One region of the Agromyces arachidis genome, then DNA from elsewhere that is predicted to be linked to it. Evidence: predicted binding sites of a transcription regulator. Region 1 holds the regulator's gene; the other holds the start of a gene.
The links. The regulator HspR, encoded in region 1, represses chaperone genes until heat shock. The targets are predictions, from matches to a motif close to AAGTTGAGTCNNNNNGACTCAACTT.

Region 1 (9,436 bases):
GAACGCCGAGGGCTTCCGGACCACCCCGTCGGTGGTCGCATTCACGAAGGACGGCGAGGTGCTCGTCGGCGAGACCGCCAAGCGCCAGGCCGTGACCAACGTCGACCGCACCATCGCCTCGGTCAAGCGCCACATGGGCACCGACTGGAAGCGCGAGATCGACGGCAAGCAGTACACGCCGCAGGAGATCTCGGCGCGCATCCTGCAGAAGCTCAAGCGCGACGCCGAGCAGTACCTCGGCGACACGGTCACCGACGCGGTCATCACGGTGCCGGCGTACTTCAATGACGCCGAGCGCCAGGCGACCAAGGAGGCCGGTGAGATCGCGGGCCTCAACGTCCTCCGCATCATCAACGAGCCCACGGCCGCGGCCCTCGCCTACGGCCTCGACAAGGGCAAGGAGGACGAGCTCATCCTCGTCTTCGACCTCGGTGGCGGCACGTTCGACGTCTCCCTCCTCGAGGTGGGCAAGGACGACGACTTCTCGACCATCCAGGTCCGCGCGACGGCGGGTGACAACCGCCTCGGCGGCGACGACTGGGACCAGCGGATCGTCGACCACCTGATCAAGCGCTTCAAGGACTCGACGGGCGTCGACGTCTCGAAGGACAAGATCGCCCTCCAGCGCCTCAAGGAGGCCGCCGAGCAGGCCAAGAAGGAGCTCAGCTCGAGCATGAGCACGAGCATCCAGCTCCCCTACCTCTCGCTCACCGAGAACGGGCCGGCCAACCTCGACGAGACCCTCACCCGAGCGCAGTTCGAGAACATGACGAGCGACCTGCTCGACCGCACCAAGAAGCCCTTCGAGGACGTCATCCGCGAGGCCGGCATCAAGGTGGCCGACATCGCCCACGTGGTGCTCGTCGGCGGCTCGACCCGCATGCCCGCGGTGTCCGAGCTGGTGAAGCAGGAGACCGGCAAGGAGCCCAACAAGGGCGTGAACCCGGACGAGGTCGTCGCCGTCGGCGCCGCCCTGCAGGCCGGCGTCCTCAAGGGCGAGCGCAAGGACGTGCTGCTCATCGACGTCACCCCCCTGAGCCTCGGCATCGAGACCAAGGGCGGCATCATGACCAAGCTCATCGAGCGCAACACCGCCATCCCGACGAAGCGGAGCGAGACCTTCACGACCGCAGACGACAACCAGCCGTCGGTCGCGATCCAGGTCTTCCAGGGCGAGCGCGAGTTCACGCGCGACAACAAGCCGCTCGGCACGTTCGAGCTGACCGGCATCGCCCCGGCCCCCCGCGGCATCCCGCAGATCGAGGTCACCTTCGACATCGACGCGAACGGCATCGTCCACGTGTCGGCGAAGGACAAAGGCACCGGCAAGGAGCAGTCGATGACCATCACCGGCGGCTCGTCGCTGCCGAAGGACGACATCGACCGGATGGTGCGCGACGCCGAGGAGCACGCGGCGGAGGACAAGAAGCGACGCGAGTCGGCCGAGACCCGCAACCAGGCCGAGCAGCTCGTCTACTCGATCGAGAAGCTGATCAAGGAGAACGACGAGAAGCTCCCCGCCGACATCAAGTCGGAGGTCCAGGGCGACGTCGACGCGCTGAAGGCCGCGCTCGCCGGCGACGACGACGACGCGGTGAAGACCGCGTTCGACAAGCTCAACCAGTCGCAGGGCAAGCTCGGCGAGGCGATCTACGCGCAGGGCCAGCAGGCGGATGCCGCGGCCGGCGCGGGCGCCAACCCCGGCGAGGACGCCAACGCGTCCGGCGCCGAGGGCGCCGAGTCGTCCGACGAGGACGTGGTCGACGCCGAGGTCATCGACGACGAGGACGAGAAGAAGTAGCCATGGCCGAAGAGAACCAGAACCACGACGAGCCGATCATCCGCGACAAGCGGCGGATCGACCCCGAGACGGGTCAGGTTCGCGAGCCCGGTGCCGAGGGGGCGGGCGGCGAGTCCGCCCCCGAGGCGGCGTCGGCTGAGGCCGGCGGCGCGGCCGAGGGCGCGCAGGCGGATGCCGCGGCATCCGGTGCGCCCGAGCCCGGTGCCGACGGCGACGAGGAGACCCTCACCGTCGACGACATCCTGAACGCGGCGCAGGCCGAGGTCGACGACCCGACGGCCGAGCACCTCGCCGACCTCAAGCGGGTCACCGCCGAGTACGCGAACTACCGCAAGCGGACCGAGGCGAACCGCGAGGTCGAGCGCGAGCGCGCGATCGGCGCGGCCGTCGCCGTGCTGCTGCCGGTGCTCGACGACCTCGACCGCGCCGAGAAGCACGGCGACCTCGAGGGCGACACCCCGTTCGCCACGATCGCAGGCAAGCTGCGCGCATCGGTCGAGAAGCTCGGCCTCACGCCGTTCGGCGAGGCGGGCGAGGCGTTCGACCCGCAGCGACACGAAGCGATCTTCCAGCAGCACTCCGACGAGGTCGAGGTCGACACCGTGGCCGACGTCGTCGAGACCGGGTACCTGCTGGGCGGCACGCTCCTGCGGGCCGCGAAGGTCGTCGTCAAGACGCCCGCGTAGCGGCATCCGTCACCACCGCCGGCGGCCGGGCGGACGAATCGTCCTCCCGGTCGCCGGCAGCCACTAGATTTCGAGGAGGGAGGCGCCGATGGCCAGCCAGGATTGGTTCGACAAGGACTTCTACGCGATCCTCGGCGTCTCGAAGGACGCGAGCGACGCCGACGTCAAGAAGGCGTACCGCAAGCTCGCCCGCAAGTACCACCCCGACCAGAACCCGGGGGATGCCGCGGCCGAGGCGAAGTTCAAGGAGATCAGCGAGGCGCACTCGGTGCTCTCCGATCCCGAGGAGCGCAAGGAGTACGACGCCGTCCGCGCGATGGGCGGCGGCGCCCGCTTCACGGCCCCGGGCGGCGGCGCCGGCGGGTTCGAGGACGTCTTCGGCGGCATGTTCGGCGGCCCCGGCGGTGCCGGCGGCACCCGCTACACCTACCAGCAGGGCGGCCAGTACGAGGACCTGCTGGGCGGGCTGTTCGGCGGGGGGCGGTTCGGCCAGCCCTCCGGCGGTTACCGCGGGTTCGGGGGCCCGACGCCGGGTCGCGACGTCACCGCCTCGACGACCCTCGACTTCGTCACCGCGACCAAGGGCGACCGGATCACGCTCCAGACCGCCGAGGGTCGCGAGATCACGGTGAACGTGCCGGCGGGCGTCGCCGACGGGCAGAAGATCCGCCTGCGCGGCAAGGGGCATCCGTCGCCCGACGGCGGCGAGCCCGGCGACATCGTGCTGACGGTGAAGGTGCGCAAGCATCCGGTGTTCGAGCGCGACGGCCTGAACCTGCGCGTGAACGTGCCGGTCACCTTCGCCGAGGCGGCGCTCGGCGCCACGATCCAGGTGCCGACGCTCGGCGGCGAGCCGGTCAAGCTGCGCGTCGCGCCCGGCACGCCGAGCGGCCGCGTCCTGCGGGTCAAGGGCCGGGGCGTCGAGACGAAGAAGGGCACCGGCGACCTCCTGGCCGTGGTGCAGGTCGCGGTGCCGTCGCACCTGGCGAAGGACGCCGAGGAGAAGCTGCGGGAGTTCGCGTCGATGCTCCCGCCGGAGAACCCGCGAGACGACCTCATCGCCAAGGCGAGGGGCCACTGATGCAGGTCGACGGCGAGAGCCCGCTGTTCGTGATCTCGGTCGCGGCCGAGCTCGCCGGGATGCATCCGCAGACCCTCCGCCAGTACGACCGGCTCGGCCTGGTCTCGCCCAAGCGCACGGCGGGCAAGTCGCGCCGGTACTCGATGCGCGACGTCGCGCAGCTCCGCGAGATCCAGCAGCTCTCGAGCGAGGGCGTCAGCCTCGAGGGGATCCGTCGCGTGCTCGGCCTCGAGAACGAGGTCGCCGACCTCCGCGCCCGGGTGCGCGAGCTCGAGCGCGCGCTCGCCGACGAGATGCTGAACCGTCCGGGCCGCCGGGTGTTCGCGGCCGGCTCGCACGGCGAGGTGATCTCGCTGAAGGCCGGCACCCGCGTGCGTCGCGAGAACGCCGTCGTGGTGTGGCGGCCGCTCGACCGCGACTGACGGCCCGGCGGATGCCGCGGCATCCGCCGACCCCCATGCGGGGGATGCCGCCGCGTCCCGCAGCGGTGCGACGATGAGGAATCCTCGCTCGCGCTCGTGACCGGAGGTGGTGCGATGGTCGAGTCGGTCGAGCACGTCGACGCCGTCGTCATCGGCTCGGGCTTCGGCGGCGCCGTCGCGGCGTACCGTCTCGCGGAGGCGGGCCGTTCCGTGGTGCTCCTCGAGCGTGGGCGCGCCTACCCGCCCGGCTCGTTCGCACGGACGCCCACGGACTTCGGCGAGAACTTCTGGGCGCCCGACGACGGCATCTTCGGACTGTTCGAGACCTGGAGCTTCCGCGGGCTCGAGGGCGTCGTGTCATCCGGTCTCGGGGGCGGGTCGCTGATCTACGCCAACGTGCTGCTCCGCAAGGACCCGGAGTGGTTCGTCCACGACTCGCCACTGCCCGGCGGCGGGTACGAGCACTGGCCGATCTCCCGCGAGGACCTCGATCCGCACTACGACCGCGTCGAGGACATGCTCGACGCGACGCCGTACCCGTATCGCGACACCCCGAAGACCGAGGCGTTCGAGATGGTCGCCCGCGCCGCCGGCCACGAGGTGATCCGGCCGCCGCTCGCCGTGACGTTCGCCGATGCCGACGGCGAAGTGGGGCCGTTCCTGCCGGTGGCGCCGAAACCGTACGGGAACCTGCATGGGCGGACCCGGTTCACGTGCTCGCAGTGCGGAGAATGCGACATCGGATGCAACTACGGGGCCAAGAACTCGCTCGACCACACCTACGTGTCGGCCGCGGTGCACCACGGCGCGGACGTCCGCACGCTGCACGACGTGAAGGGCATCCGCCCGGTCGAGGACGAGTGGGAGGTGCGATTCCGAGCGCATCGAACGGACGGCGAGCCTCCGGCGGAGGGGGCGATCCGCGCACGACGGGTGGTGCTCGCCGCCGGGACCTTCGGTTCGACCTACCTGCTGCTGCGCAATCGCGCCTCCCTCCGCAACCTCTCGCCCGCACTCGGCACGCGCTTCTGCGGCAACGGCGACCTCATCGGCTTCCTCATGGGGGCCAAGGAGCAGATCGACAAGGTCGCGAAGGCCAGGCGCATCGCCGGCAGCCGGGGGCCGGTGATCACGAGCGCCATCCGCGTCGGCGACCGGGTCGACGGCGACGGCAGCCCCGGCCGCGGCTACTACGTGCAGGAGGCGGGCTACCCCGGCTTCCTCAACTGGCTCCTCGAGACCGCGCAACTGCGCTCGGTCGTCTCGCGGTCGACCCGCGTCGCGCTCACGATGATCGGCAAGCGGCTCAGCCTGGCGGGCGAGTCGAACGTGTCGGCAGACCTCGCCCACGTCCTCGGCCGCAGCGCGATCTCCACCAGCTCGCTCCCGGTGCTGGGCATGGGCAGGGACATCCCCGACGGGAAGATGTACCTCGATCGCGGCCGGCTCGCGATCGACTGGACCACGGCGACGTCGCTCGAGTACTTCGGGGCCATGCGCGAGACCATGTCGGCGTTCGCGAAGACGCTCGGCGCGCGCTACGTGGACAACCCGCTCTGGCTCGCCAAGCGCGTCATCACCGTGCACCCGCTCGGTGGGGCGCCCATGGGCCGCAACGAGTTCGAGGGCGTCGTCGACCCGTGGGGCGAGGTGTACGGCCATCCGGGGCTGTCCGTGGTCGACGGCGCGGCGATGCCCGGACCGGTGGGCCCTAACCCGTCGCTCACGATCGCCGCGTTCGCCGATCGCGCGTCGGACCGCATGATCGAGACCTGGCCGAAGGGACGCCGCCGCGGCACCCCTCGGGCCGCCGCCGGGAAGGCCGGCGCCGCGGCATCCGCCACCGTGAAGGGAACCGCAATGGATGCCGCCGCCGCACGGCCCGCACCCGAGCCGACCGCCGCCCCGACCTCAGTCGCGTTCACCGAGCAGATGAAGGGGTTCTTCCTCCTCGGACAGGGCGATCCGCGCTCTGCCGCCGAGGACGCGCGCGTGCGCGACGAGCGCATGATGTTCGAGCTCACCATCACGGCACGCGACATCGACGCGTTCGTCGAGGGCGACGCGCACGAGGCCGAGGCGAGCGGGTACCTCGAGTCCGACGCGCTCGGCGGCCGGCAGCTGGTCGAGCGCGGCTGGTTCAACCTGTTCGTCGCCGGCGGGCGCGACGACGAGCGGCTCATGAAGTACCGGCTGTGGCTCACGACCGACGCGGGGTCGCCCGTGACGTTCGTCGGCTACAAGGAGATCCGCGACGACCCCGGGTTCGACCTGTGGGACGACACGACGACCCTGTTCGTGCAGGTGCTCGACGGGCACGTGCCCCCGCCGACGGATGCCGCAGCCACGGGCCTCGTCGACGCCGACGACCCGTCGGTGCTCGGCGCCGGCGTCCTGCGCATCAAGCCGCTCGACTTCGCCGAGCAGCTCACGACGTTCGCGACCACGGGGCCGGATGGCGCGCAGGCGATCGCGCGGTTCGGGTCGCTGTTCCTCGGCCGGCTGTGGTCGACGTACGCGCGCCTCGCGAGGGAGCGGTCGTGAGCACGGCGCGCGATACGGCATCCGGGGCAACGGGCACCGCGCCCGGCCGCTTCGAGCAACTGCCGGCGCGCACGACGCGCGCCGAGCACCGCACCGACCGCATCCCGTTCCGCGCGGGTGACGGGCAGTGGCTCACGATGCTGCACGTCGAGAACCCCGCGATCACGCCGACCCGCGGGCCGGTGCTGCTCGTGCACGGCGCGGGCGTGCGCGCCGAGATCTTCCGCCCGCCGCTGCCGCGCACGCTCGTCGACGCGCTCCTCGACGACGGCTTCGACGTGTGGATGCTGAACTGGCGAGCATCGATCGACCTCGAGCCCGTCGCGTGGACCCTCGACGACGCGGCGGCGTTCGACCACCCGGCCGCGGTCGCGCTCATCCGCGAGCGCACCGGCGCCGACACCGTGAAGGCGTTCGTGCACTGCCAGGGCTCGACGTCGTTCACGATGGCCGCGATCTCGGGGCTGCTGCCCGAGGTGACGACGATCGTGACGAACGCGGTGTCGCTGCATCCGGTACTGCCCGTCGGCTCGCGCATGAAGATCCTGGGCCTCGCGCCGACGATCAGCCGCATCTCGCCGACGCTCTCGCCCAAGTGGGGCTACAAGTCCGAGGGGCCGTTCTCGCGGATGCTGCGCGCGGGGGTCGTCGCGACCCACCCCGAGTGCGAAAACCCGGTCTGCGCGATGGTGAGCTTCACCTACGGCAGCGGCCACCCCGCCCTGTGGGCGCACCGGAACATCGACCGCGCCACGCACGACTGGATCACCGGGGAGTTCGCCGGGGCGCCCATGACCTTCTTCCTGCAGATGCGCGAGAGCGTGAAGGCGGGGCACCTCGTCCCGGCGGGCACCGCGCCGGGCATCCTGCCCAGCCTGACGGTGCCGCCGCGCACCGACGCGCGCTTCGCATTCATCGCGGGGGAGGACAACCGCTGCTTCCTCCCGGAGAGCCAGCAGCGGAGCTACGAGCACTTCGAGCGGTTCGCGCCCGGCCGCCATGCGCTGCACCGGATCCCCGGGTACGGCCACCTCGACGTGGTCTTCGGCGCCGACGCATGGCGCGACACCCACCCGATCATCCTCGACGAGCTGCGGCGCTGACGGATGCAGCGACCCGACGAGCGCGACGAGCCGGACCGGACGGCCGTGCCGTCAGAGGTGACCCTCCCGGCGCCGACGCCGGGCCAGCTCCTGCTGCTCGCCGTGCCGGCGCTCGTGATCGGCGCCGCCTGCGCCCTGATCCTCCGCGCGCTGGACCTCGCCGCCGCCGCGCTGCAGGAGGTGCTCTGGACGACGGTGCCGGACGCGCTCGGCGTCGACCCCGGCGGATGGTGGATCGTGGCGGTGCTCACCGCCACCGGGTTCGCGGTGGGCCTCGGGCTGCAGTTCCTGCCGGGTCACGGCGGGCCCGACTCGGCGAAGACCGAGCTCGTCTCGGAGCCGTTGAAGCTGCGCACGGTGCCCGGCCTGGTGATCGTGACCGCCCTCGCCCTCGCCGGCGGGGTCAGCCTCGGCCCGGAGAACCCCATCATCGCCGTGAACGTGGCGCTCGCCGTCGCGGTGCTCGGGCGCCTCATGCCCGCCGTCGGTCCGCGCCTCGGCATGCTCATGGCGGGCGCCGGCACCATCGGGGCGCTGTTCGGCTCGCCCGTCGCCGCCGCCCTGCTCTTCACCGGGACGCTCGCCGCCGTCCGCGGCGGGGGCGCGCTCTGGGACAAGCTCTTCCTGCCGCTGGCGTCGGCGGCCGCGGCGGCCGGCACGATGCACGTGCTCGGTGCGCCGCCCCTCCAGTTCACGCTGCCGACCGCGCCGACCACGATGCTCGGCCTGCTGGCCGGGATCGTCATCGCATGCGCCACGGTCGCCTTCGGGCTGCTCGGCACGTTCGCGTTCCCGTGGCTGCACCGCACCTTCCACGCCCTGCGCCAGCCCCTGCTCATCGCGACGGCCGGTGGCCTGGTGCTCGGGCTGCTCGGCTGGATCGGCGGGCCGATCACCCTCTTCAAGGGCCTCGAGCAGATGGGCGAGCTGTTCTCGGACCCGGACGCGTACGACGCGGGACAGCTCGTCGTGATCATCCTCGTCAAGCTCGCGGCGCTCCTCGTCGCCGCGAGCGCGGCCTTCCGCGGCGGCCGCGTCTTCCCCGCGGCCTTCATCGGCGCCGCGATCGGGATGCTGGCGCACGTCCTCGTGCCCGACGTGCCCATCGCGCTCGCGGTGGCGAGCGCGATGATCGGCATCCTCCTGGTGGTCACGAAGGACGGCTGGCTCGCGCTGTTCGTCGCCGCCGCGATCGCGGGCGACCTGGCGCTGCTGCCGTGGCTGTGCGTGATCATCCTGCCCGCGTGGCTGATGGTCTCCCGCGCGCCGGAGTTCCGCATCACCTCATGACGGCGCCGGGCCGAAGCCCTCGCTGTCGCGGTCGCGCGCCTGCTCCTGGGCGACGACGGCCTCGCGATCCGACAGGCGCCGGAGCCCGGCGAGCGGCTGCGCCATCCGGTGGTTGCCGCGCAGGTGCGGCTCGGCGCGGTCGAGGAACGCCCAGTACCCGGCGGTGACCGGGCACGCGTCGGGGCCGATGCGCTTCCGCGGGTCGAAGCGGCATCCGCCGCAGTGGTCGGTCATCCTCGACAGGTAGGCGCCGCCCGCCGCGTACGGCTTGGTGGCCACGAGGCCGCCGTCGGCGTGCTGCGACATCCCCACCACGTTCGCGGGCATGACCCAGGGCGTGCCGTCGACGAACGCGCCCGCGAACCAGTCGGTGAGCGCCGCCGGGTCGACTCCGCGCTGCAGCGCCCAGTTGCCGAGCACCATGAGCCGCTGGATGTGGTGCGCCCACCCGTGCGCGCGCACGCCGTCGAGCGTGTCGCGGATGCACGCGGCCTCGACGCCGGACGTGT
Region 2 (9,436 bases), on a different contig from region 1:
CTCGGGGTCGGCGTCGATGCTCGCGGAGGCGGTGCACTCCGTGGCCGACGCGGGCAACCAGCTGCTGCTCTTCATCGGCGGCCGCCAGGCCAAGCGCGAGGCCGACCGCGAGCACCCGTTCGGGTACGGCCGCGAGCGCTACGTGTACGCCTTCGTCGTCTCGATCATCCTGTTCTCGGTCGGCGGCGTGTTCTCGATCTACGAGGGCGTGGAGAAGATCCAGAACCCGCACGAGCTCGAGGTGCCGTGGCTGCCGATGCTGGTCCTCGTGATCGCGATCGTCCTCGAATCCCTCTCGCTTCGCACCGCGGTGAAGGAGTCGAACCTGGTGCGCGGCAAGCAGACCTGGGTGCAGTTCGTGCGCCGCGCGAAGGCACCGGAACTGCCGGTCGTGCTGCTCGAGGACGTCGCAGCCCTCCTCGGCCTCGTGTTCGCGCTGTTCGGCGTCGGCCTCACGGTGCTCACCGGCAACACCCTGTTCGACGCGATCGGCACCCTCATGATCGGCACGCTGCTCATCGTGGTGGCGATCATCCTCGGCATCGAGACGAAGAGCCTGCTCGTCGGCGAGGGCGCGAACGAGGCCGAGACCGAGAAGATCCGCGAGGCGATCCTCGCCGGCCCGGAGGCCGAGCGCATCATCCACATGAAGACCCTCTACCTCGGGCCCGACGAACTGCTCGTGGCCGCCAAGCTCGGCTTCCACGGCCGCGAGACCCTCGCCGAGGTGTCGGCGGCGATCAACGTGATCGAGCGGCGCATCCGCGCCGCCGTCCCCTCGGCGCGCGTGATCTACGTCGAGCCAGACGTCTACGTCGACCCGAACCTCGCGGCACCGCCCACCGACGCGATCGTCATCAAGGGCCTCGAATGACGGATGCCGCCGGCGCCGCCGGCCGCCCGGTCGCGCTGGTCCTCCGGCACGACTCGGCGATCGGGCTCGGCAACCTCGGCCCGGTGCTCGAGGACCGCGGCTACGAGGTCGTGACGGTCGACGCCCCCGCAGCCGACATCCCGGCGATCGATCCGCTCGCCGCCGACGTTCTGGTCGTGCTGGGCGGCGACGAGGCGGCGTACGAGACCGAGCGCTACCCGTACGTCGGCCAGGAGATCGACCTGCTCCGCCGTCGCGTGGCCGCCGGGGCGCCGGTGTTCGGCGTGTGCCTCGGCGCCCAGATGCTCGCCGCCGCACTGGGCGGGCGCGCCTACCAGGGTCCGCGGAAGGAGGTCGGGTGGCTCGGCGTCGACCTCACCGAGGCCGGCGACGCCTCGCCGGTGCGCCACGCGCGCGGCCTCCGCTTCGTCCAGTGGCACGGCGACACCTTCGACCTGCCGGATGACGTCGAGGTGCTCGCGACGTCGCCGCAGTACGCGAATCAGGCGTTCCGCGTCGGCGACTGGCTGCTCGCGGTGCAGTTCCACCCGGAGGTCACTCCGGCGATCCACGAGGACTGGCTGGCGGCCTGGGGCGACGAACTGCCCGAGTACGGGCTCACCGTCGAGGGCATGCGCGAACTGCAGGCCCGGTGCGGGGCCGACGCCGAGGCCGCGTCGCGCGCGATCCTCGGCGAGTTCCTCGACGGGCTGGCTCAGGGCCGCCGGGCGGGGTCGGCGAAGAAGTCGAGCAGCAGCCGCGAGGCGGCCTCCTCCTCGATGCCCGCGTAGACCTCGACGCGGTGGTTCAGCCGACGATCCCGCAGGACGTCGTACAGCGAGCCCGCGGCGCCCGCCTTCTCGTCCCAGGCGGCGAACACGACGGTCGGGATGCGGGCGGCGAGGATGGCGCCGGCGCACATCACGCACGGCTCGAGCGTCACGACGAGCGTGCAGCCGGTGAGGTGCCGGTCGCCCGTGACGCGGGCCGCCTCCCGGATCGCGAGGATCTCGGCGTGGGCCGTCGGATCCTCGAGCCGCTCGCGTTCGTTGCGTCCGGCGGCGATCACCTCGCCGTCGCGCACGACGACCGCGCCCACGGGGACGTCGTCGGTGGCGAGCGCCGCGGATGCCTCGGCGAGGGCGAGTCGCATCCACTCGACGTGCTCGGGCCGGTGCTGCGGCATCCGTCCTCCCGCCCTTCTCGCTGGCGGGCCGGACCCGCAACTAGACTCGAGCCTATGCGAGTCCACGTTGCCGACCACCCGCTCATCACCCACAAGCTGACGGTGCTCCGCGACTCGCAGACCACCTCGCCCGTGTTCCGGGCGCTCGTCGAGGAGCTGATGACCCTCCTGGCCTATGAGGGCACGCGCGACGTCCGGGTCGAGCCGGTCGACATCATCACGCCGGTGGCGCCGACCACGGGCGTGCGGATCGCCGACCCGAAGCCGCTGATCGTGCCGATCCTCCGGGCGGGCCTCGGCATGCTCGAGGGCATGGTCAAGCTGCTGCCGTCGGCCGAGGTCGGCTTCCTCGGCATGGCGCGCAACGAGGAGACGCTCGAGCCGACGACGTACGCCGAGCGCCTCCCCGACGACCTGTCGGGCCGGCAGTGCTTCGTGCTCGACCCGATGCTCGCCACGGGCGGCTCGCTCATCGCGGCGATCGAGTTCCTGCTGAAGCGCGGGGCGACGGATGTCACGGCGATCTGCATCCTCGCCGCCCCCGAGGGACTCGAGGCGGTCGAGAAGGCCATGTTCGGGCGCGACGTGACCGTCGTGCTCGGCGCGGTGGACGAGAAGCTCAACGAGCACGGGTACATCGTGCCCGGCCTCGGCGACGCCGGCGACCGGCTCTACGGCACCGTCTGACCGGGCCGCCCGCCGGCTGCGGGCACCGCGCGATTCGCCGCAGGTCGGCGAGCGTCGCAGGTTCTTCGGGCGCGGACACGCCGACTAGGATCCAGTTTTGCGATATTCGATGAATTCGGTTTTCATCGAAGCATCTTCCACGACGAACGTGCCGCACGGGGGACCCCGGCCAGCCGCCGGGCGCCTCGTGCACCGCGTGCGACGCCGCGGGGCGTCATCCGCCGTCACGGTTTGACACATCGGCGACGCCTCGCTTGACTTCCCCCATGACCGACACCGCACGCCCCCTGATCGCCCTCGAGGCTCAGAGGAACCCCGGCACGATGATGCCGGCGCGTGCCGCCATGTGTTGTCGAATGTGCCGCTGACCAGCGAACCCTCCGCCGAGCCACGCGCCTGACCCCACCCGGGTCCTCGCTGCTCCGTCGAACCCGATGCGCTTCCGGGTTCTCCCGGCCCACCGATGGGCCTCGCTCTCCGACCCCCTCGAGCGGGGTCGACGACGCATCTTCAGCACAAGGATCAGCCATGTCCCTCGCACTCGCCCACGCCGCCCGCCCCACGCACCCCGCCGCGCGCCCTGCGCCGCGCCCCGCCGCCGCGCCGCGGCCCTCCGCTGCGCCCGTCAGCGCCGGGCCGGCCACCCGTCCCGCACCGACGCCGCCGAGCGCCGGCGACCGTCCGTCCCCGCGCGTCCGCGCCGTGCCCGAGGGCACGGAGGCCCGCGGCTTCGTGCTCTACGTCGGGGTCGACGAGACCAAGGCCGCCGCCGACGGCACGACCCTGCACCGGATCGTCGCCGAGCTCCGCCGGCTGACGGCGGAGCTCGCCCCATCCGCCGAGACCCACGCCGCGGTCGCGCTCGCCCCGCAGGGCGCCGGAGGGCGCGACGTCGACGTGGTCCGCCTCGCGCTCCAGGATCCGGCCGCGCTGGCGAAGCAGCGCGAGGAGCAGGGCGGCCTCCACGACGACGCCGACCGGCACCCCGACGGGGTCATCATCGACATCTCGCGCAAGCGGGTGCTGCTCGACGGCGAGGCCGCCGGGCTCACCTACAAGGAGTTCGAGCTGCTCCAGTACCTCGTGCTGCGGGAGGGCCGCACCATCGACCGGCACGAGCTCATCGACGGGCTCTGGTCGGACGAGGACGACGTGCCCAACGAGCGCACCATCGACGTCCACGTGCGGCGCCTGCGCGCGAAGCTCGGCCACTACCAGGATATCGTCCGCACGGTCCGCGGCGTCGGCTACCGATTCGACCGGCACGCCGACGTCTCGATCCGGCAGGCGTCGACGCCGAGCCCGGACGTCTTCTAGCCTCCCGGGCCGATCGGACCCGGATCCGCGGCGCACGGGTCTAGCGCCCGTTACCGATCCGTTATATATTCGGAGGGCGCCGGTCGTTTGCTGTGGCGGCCGACGCGAATGTGATTGCAGGACACTCTTGGTGCAAGGGCGAGGGCCGGTCGTCAGCCTCTACGACCGGCCCTCAACCGTCTCTCGTGTCCCCAGAACGGGTGACGCCGACGCCAGCCGCACTCCGCCGCGGCGTCCGCCTTCGTATTGTTGGGTGATCGGCGACGCGCCAGTCCGGGCGCGGCCGGGTCGCCTCGACGGACGAAGGGAGCACGCGTGGCGGATCGCGCAGCGGCGGTTGCGGCTTGGGAGGCGCTCTTCCGCGCCCAGGTGCAGGTGATGCGGGGGCTCGCCGCCGAGTTCCCGACGGCGCTGATGTCGTTCAACGAGTACGACGTGCTGCTGTACCTCTCGCGGGCGCCCGAGCGCTCCCTGCGACTGAAGGAGCTCAACCGCCACGTGCTCATCTCGCAGCCGAGCGTGAGCCGGCTCGTGGATCGCCTCGCGACGCGCGGCTTCGTCGAGAAGACCGACGATCCGCGCGACGGCCGCGGCACCCTGGTGCGCCTCACCCCGCACGGCTTCGAGCAGTTCCGCCGGGCGGCGATCCTGCACATGCAGTCGATCACCGATCGCGTGGGCGACGCCCTCGACGACGACGAGCTCCGACAGCTCATCGAACTGTGCGACAAGCTCCGCGAGGCCCAGGAGGACCGCTCGGCTCGGCCGCGCTCCAACACGCCGATCGTCGACTAGGGCGTGTCGCTGAGTCGACTCGGGGTGGTCGTGGGCGAGCCTTCGACTCGTGCCTCGTGAGGTGATCCCCGACGAGGCCCCCGGACCTACGACGACACGAGAGGCTCATCGATGACGCTGGACGCACACGCCACCACGACGGGCAGGCCCACCGCCACCGGGCTGCGACGATTCTCCGCGTACGCCCTGCAGGCGCTGGGAGCGGTCATCGGGGCCAGCGCAGCCGTCTTCACGCTCGCGTTCGTCCCGGCGTGGATCGCCGGTGCAGCATCCCAGACGGAGTACGGGCGATCGGTGAGCCTCGGCTGGGACGCGTTCTGGCTGGCCATGGTCGTCGTCCCGGCCGCCGCCGTCGGGACGGTGATCGCCACGCTCGCGCTGCTGATCCTCCGCGGCCACCGCCGCAGCCCGGTCGGCTACGTCCTGATCGGCGTCGCCGGACTGGGGCTGGTGGTCTCGGTCGCCGGGTTTCTGGTCATCCAGGCCGAGCGCGGCCTGCTCTGACACGGCGCGTCGGGAGGACATGACGGTGGGGCGGGAACCCTACCTCCCGCCCCACCGCGGCCTCTGAGAGGCCCTCCCCGCCGAGCGACCCGAACTGAGCTCGGCGAGCTGAATCCCGAGCGACCTCTGCTGGGACATCCGGTCGCAAATGACGTCGATCGACGTCTGCCGGGTTCGGGGACCCGGGCTCGGGTTTTGAGGAATCGTATCGTCCGGCACCCGGGGGCCACACCGCCCCAGACCGGGGGACACGCGCTCGGGGGCCGACGCGCGCTCAGCCTCCGCTCGACCCCTCGGTCGCGCGGACGCCCTCGGGCCACTCGATCGACTCGTCGTACTCGCGGTGGCGACGCAGGTACGCCGCGATGAACGGGCAACGCGGCACGATGCGCTCGCCGCGGGCGATCGCATCCTCGATGACGTGGCGGGCGATGGCGGAGCCGAGCCCCTGCCCCTCGCGACCGGGGAACACCACGGTGTGCGTGAACACGATCCGACCCTCCGGGCGGAGGCGGAACTCCGCGAAGCCGGCGTACTCGCCGTCGACGTGCATCTCGTAGCGACGCTCGTCCTCGTTGCGCTCGAACCGCACCTCGCGGTCGGTCACGACTCGACCGGCCGGATCGTGTCGCCGCTCGACACGACCGTCGGCGAGGCGTCGGCCGACTCGACCACGATCTTGCGCGGCTTGGCCTTCTCGCTGACGGGGATCGTCACGCTGAGTACGCCGTTGGCGTAGTTCGCGGAGATGCGCTCGGTGTCGATGCCCTGCCCGAGGCTGAGCTGGCGCAGGAACGAGGCCGCCTCGCGCTCGCGCGTGATCCAGGTGACGCCGTCTCCCGAGGGCAGCGTGCGCTCGGCGCGGATGGTGAGCAGCTGGCCGTCCACGTCGATGTCGACCGACCCCGGGTCGATGCCGGGAAGGTCGGCGGTCAGCACGTAGTGGTCGCCATCGCGGTACAGGTCCATCGGCATGCGGCGCGGCCCACGACGGGTCGTGTCGAGGAACGCGGAGGCGAATCGGTCGAGTTCGCGGAACGGGTCGGTGGTGGCCATGATCGGATCTCCTCTCTGTCGCGACGAAGTTGAGTCTCATCGACTCATGCTTGTCTCGATGATACGAGTTGAGCCGATTCGACTCAACTCTCCATGAGGATCCAACGCGCACCGGCGGCGGGCATTCCGGCGGATGGGTGGTGACGACCAGCGCGATGAGCCAGGCGAACACGAGCGCGAACGCGACGACCTCGAACACCGTCAGGGAGACCAGCCCGAGTCGGTCGTACGCCGCCCACGCCGCGACCTCGACCGCGAGGGCCGACCGCGAGACCCGGACCAGCCGGCGCGGCATCCGTCGCACCCACCACGACGACGTGCCCGCGAGCACGGCGAACGCCGCGCCCGCCACGCTGGCAAGCACGTTGTGGAGCACCTCGTCGGCATTGATCGGCACCATGCCGACCCCGGCGAGCGCGAGTCCGATCACGACGACGAGCGCCCGGACGACGCCGACCGCGCTCCGGCGCACGCCTGGGATGCGGTCGAGGCCGTGGGCGAGGCGGCCCGCCATCGCCGCCATCGCCGCGCCGGAGAGCACCAGCGCGCCGTTGAAGCACACCGCCGCGAGATCGCCCGACGTGCCGAGGGTGCTGAAGTTGCGCGCCCACCACGCCCCCGTCGAGGTCAGGCTCATGCTCGCGAGGCACCCGGCGGCCAGCACCATCGCCACCACGTTGAACGACCGATACGCCGATCGCCGATGCGCGCGCCGGTGGAGCGCACCCGTCAGCGCGCCCATGGTCCCGGCGGCCAGCGCGCCGATCCCGGCGTGACCGCCGGGCACCTGGTCGAACGCAGCGGCGGACGACTGGACCGCCAGGCCGGCGATCGTCGCCCAGACCACGGCGTTGGCGACCGCTCCGCCGTCCGCGGTCTTGGGCGCCGCCGCCGCGCCCATCGCGCCGAGCAGCAGGACCGACGCGACCGCGGCGATCGCGACGCAGGCCGCCTCGACCCCCGCCCGGGCCGCCCCGTCCGATCGGGCATGCGGCAGGTGGAGCAGTTCGCACGCGATCGCCAGCGCGACGGCCGCAGCGACGGCGAGCATCGCCGATCCGAGCGCGGCACGGCGCAGGACCGGCACAGGATCGAACGCGGCTCGCGCACCCCTCATCGCAGCACTCCGAATCGCGGGCAGGACCGGGCAAGCCTAACCACCGAGGGGGACTCGGAACCATCCCCGGGCGCCGCTCGCGATCCATGCCGAGGCGATTCACAGCAGGAGGGTCGCCGCCGCCCCTCCCCCATCGTCGCCGGATGCGGCAGGCTGGGCAGCATGGCACGCCTCGGAATCGACGCCGCCGTCGACCTCGCCCGCGTCAGGGAGCGGCTGCCCGCGACCTCCGCTGCGGACGACGCCCTCGGCACCCGCCTGGCCGCGCACTTCCCCGCCCTCCATCGGCTGTTCGGCCGCCTCTACGGCGAGCGCGACGATGCGCTCGACGCGCTGACCGGCGTCATCGTCGACGCGGCGGCCTCGTGGGCCGAGCGCCCCGACGACCTGAAGCTCGCCGACGCCCGACGCGAGCAGGACCGCGACTGGTACCTGTCCAACCGGATGCTCGGCGGCGTCTGCTACGTCGACCGATACGCGGGCGACCTCGCCGGGGTGCGTGCGCGCATCCCGGAGTTCGTCGACCTCGGCCTCACCTACCTGCACCTCATGCCGCTGTTCGCGGTTCCCGAGGGCAACTCCGACGGAGGGTACGCCGTGTCGAGCTACCGTGCGGTGGCGCCGCACCTCGGGACGATCGACGACCTGCGGGGCCTCGCCGCCGACCTCCGCGCGAACGGCATCTCGCTCGTGCTCGACTTCATCTTCAACCACACCGCGTCCGACCACGAGTGGGCGCGGAAGGCGATCGCGGGCGATCCCGCGTACGAGGACTTCTACCTGATCTTCCCCGACCGGACGATGCCCGACGCGTACGAGCGGACGGTGCGCGAGATCTTCCCCGACGACCACCCCGGCTCGTTCGTGCAGTTGCCCGACGGCCGCTGGATCTGGGCGACGTTCCACTCGTTCCAGTGGGACCTCAACTACGCCAACCCGGCGGTCTTCCGGGCCATGGCCGGCGAGATGCTGTTCCTGGCGAACCTCGGCGTCGACGTGCTCCGCATGGACGCGGTCGCCTTCATCTGGAAGCGGCTCGGCACCGCGTGCGAGTCGCTGCCCGAGGCCCACCTTCTGCTGCGGGCGTTCAACGCCGTGCTGCGCATCGCGGCGCCGTCGCTGCTGTTCAAGTCGGAGGCGATCGTGCACCCCGACGAGGTCGTCGAGTACATCTCGCTCGAGGAGTGCCAGCTCTCGTACAACCCCCTGCAGATGGCGCTCACCTGGGAGGCGCTCGCCACGCGCGACCCGCGGATGCTGCAGCAGGCGCTCGAGCGCCGTCACGCCCTGCCCGACGGGTGCTCGTGGGTGAACTACGTGCGCGGGCACGACGACATCGGCTGGACCTTCGCCGACGAGGATGCCGCCGAGCTCGGCATCGACGGCTTCGACCACCGGCGGTTCCTCAACGCGTTCTACGTGAACCGGTTCCCGGGCAGCTTCGCGCGCGGCGTGCCGTTCCAGGAGAACCCCCGCACGGGCGACGCCCGCGTGGCGGGCACGACCGCATCGCTCGCCGGGATCGAGGCGGGCGACGCGCACGGCGTCGATCGGGTGCTCCTCGCCCACGCGATCGCGCTGTCGACGGGCGGCATCCCGCTCGTCTACCTCGGCGACGAGGTCGCCCAGTTGAACGACTACGGCTACGTCGACGACCCGGCGACGGCCGACGACAGCCGATGGGTGAACCGTCCGCGATACCCCGCCGCGGCGTACGAGCGGCGACACGACCCGTCGACGCCCGCGGGCGCGGTGCACTCGGGCCTCTCGCGCCTCATCCGGGTGCGCCGCGAGACGCCCGAGCTGGCCGACGGGCGGCTCCTGCCCTTCGACGCGAAGCACCCGAGCGTGCTGGCGTACCAGCGGCCGGCTGCGGGCGCCCCGGCCGGCGACGTCCACG

Region 2: the regulator HspR is predicted to act here: its motif matches at 6,485-6,509, upstream of ACUY4T_RS04765 (Hsp20/alpha crystallin family protein).

Annotation. Positions count from the first base shown of each region.
Region 1 covers NZ_JBRBDK010000003.1:47,812-57,247, reverse strand. The annotation lists gene dnaK (molecular chaperone DnaK) at 1-1,801, shown strand, start outside; gene ACUY4T_RS05160 (nucleotide exchange factor GrpE) at 1,804-2,487, shown strand; gene ACUY4T_RS05155 (DnaJ C-terminal domain-containing protein) at 2,576-3,568, shown strand; gene ACUY4T_RS05150 (heat shock protein transcriptional repressor HspR) at 3,568-3,990, shown strand; gene ACUY4T_RS05145 (GMC oxidoreductase) at 4,105-6,534, shown strand; gene ACUY4T_RS05140 (alpha/beta fold hydrolase) at 6,531-7,637, shown strand; gene ACUY4T_RS05135 (ion channel protein) at 7,641-8,927, shown strand; gene ACUY4T_RS05130 (cryptochrome/photolyase family protein) at 8,922-9,436, opposite strand, start outside.
Region 2 covers NZ_JBRBDK010000002.1:366,310-375,745, forward strand. The annotation lists gene ACUY4T_RS04725 (cation diffusion facilitator family transporter) at 1-874, shown strand, start outside; gene ACUY4T_RS04730 (glutamine amidotransferase-related protein) at 871-1,665, shown strand; gene tadA (tRNA adenosine(34) deaminase TadA) at 1,590-2,060, opposite strand; gene upp (uracil phosphoribosyltransferase) at 2,115-2,747, shown strand; gene ACUY4T_RS04745 (winged helix-turn-helix domain-containing protein) at 3,276-4,064, shown strand; gene ACUY4T_RS04750 (MarR family winged helix-turn-helix transcriptional regulator) at 4,380-4,859, shown strand; gene ACUY4T_RS04755 (hypothetical protein) at 4,971-5,363, shown strand; gene ACUY4T_RS04760 (GNAT family N-acetyltransferase) at 5,638-5,970, opposite strand; gene ACUY4T_RS04765 (Hsp20/alpha crystallin family protein) at 5,967-6,419, opposite strand; gene ACUY4T_RS04770 (hypothetical protein) at 6,560-7,195, shown strand; gene ACUY4T_RS04775 (alpha-amylase family protein) at 7,699-9,436, shown strand, end outside.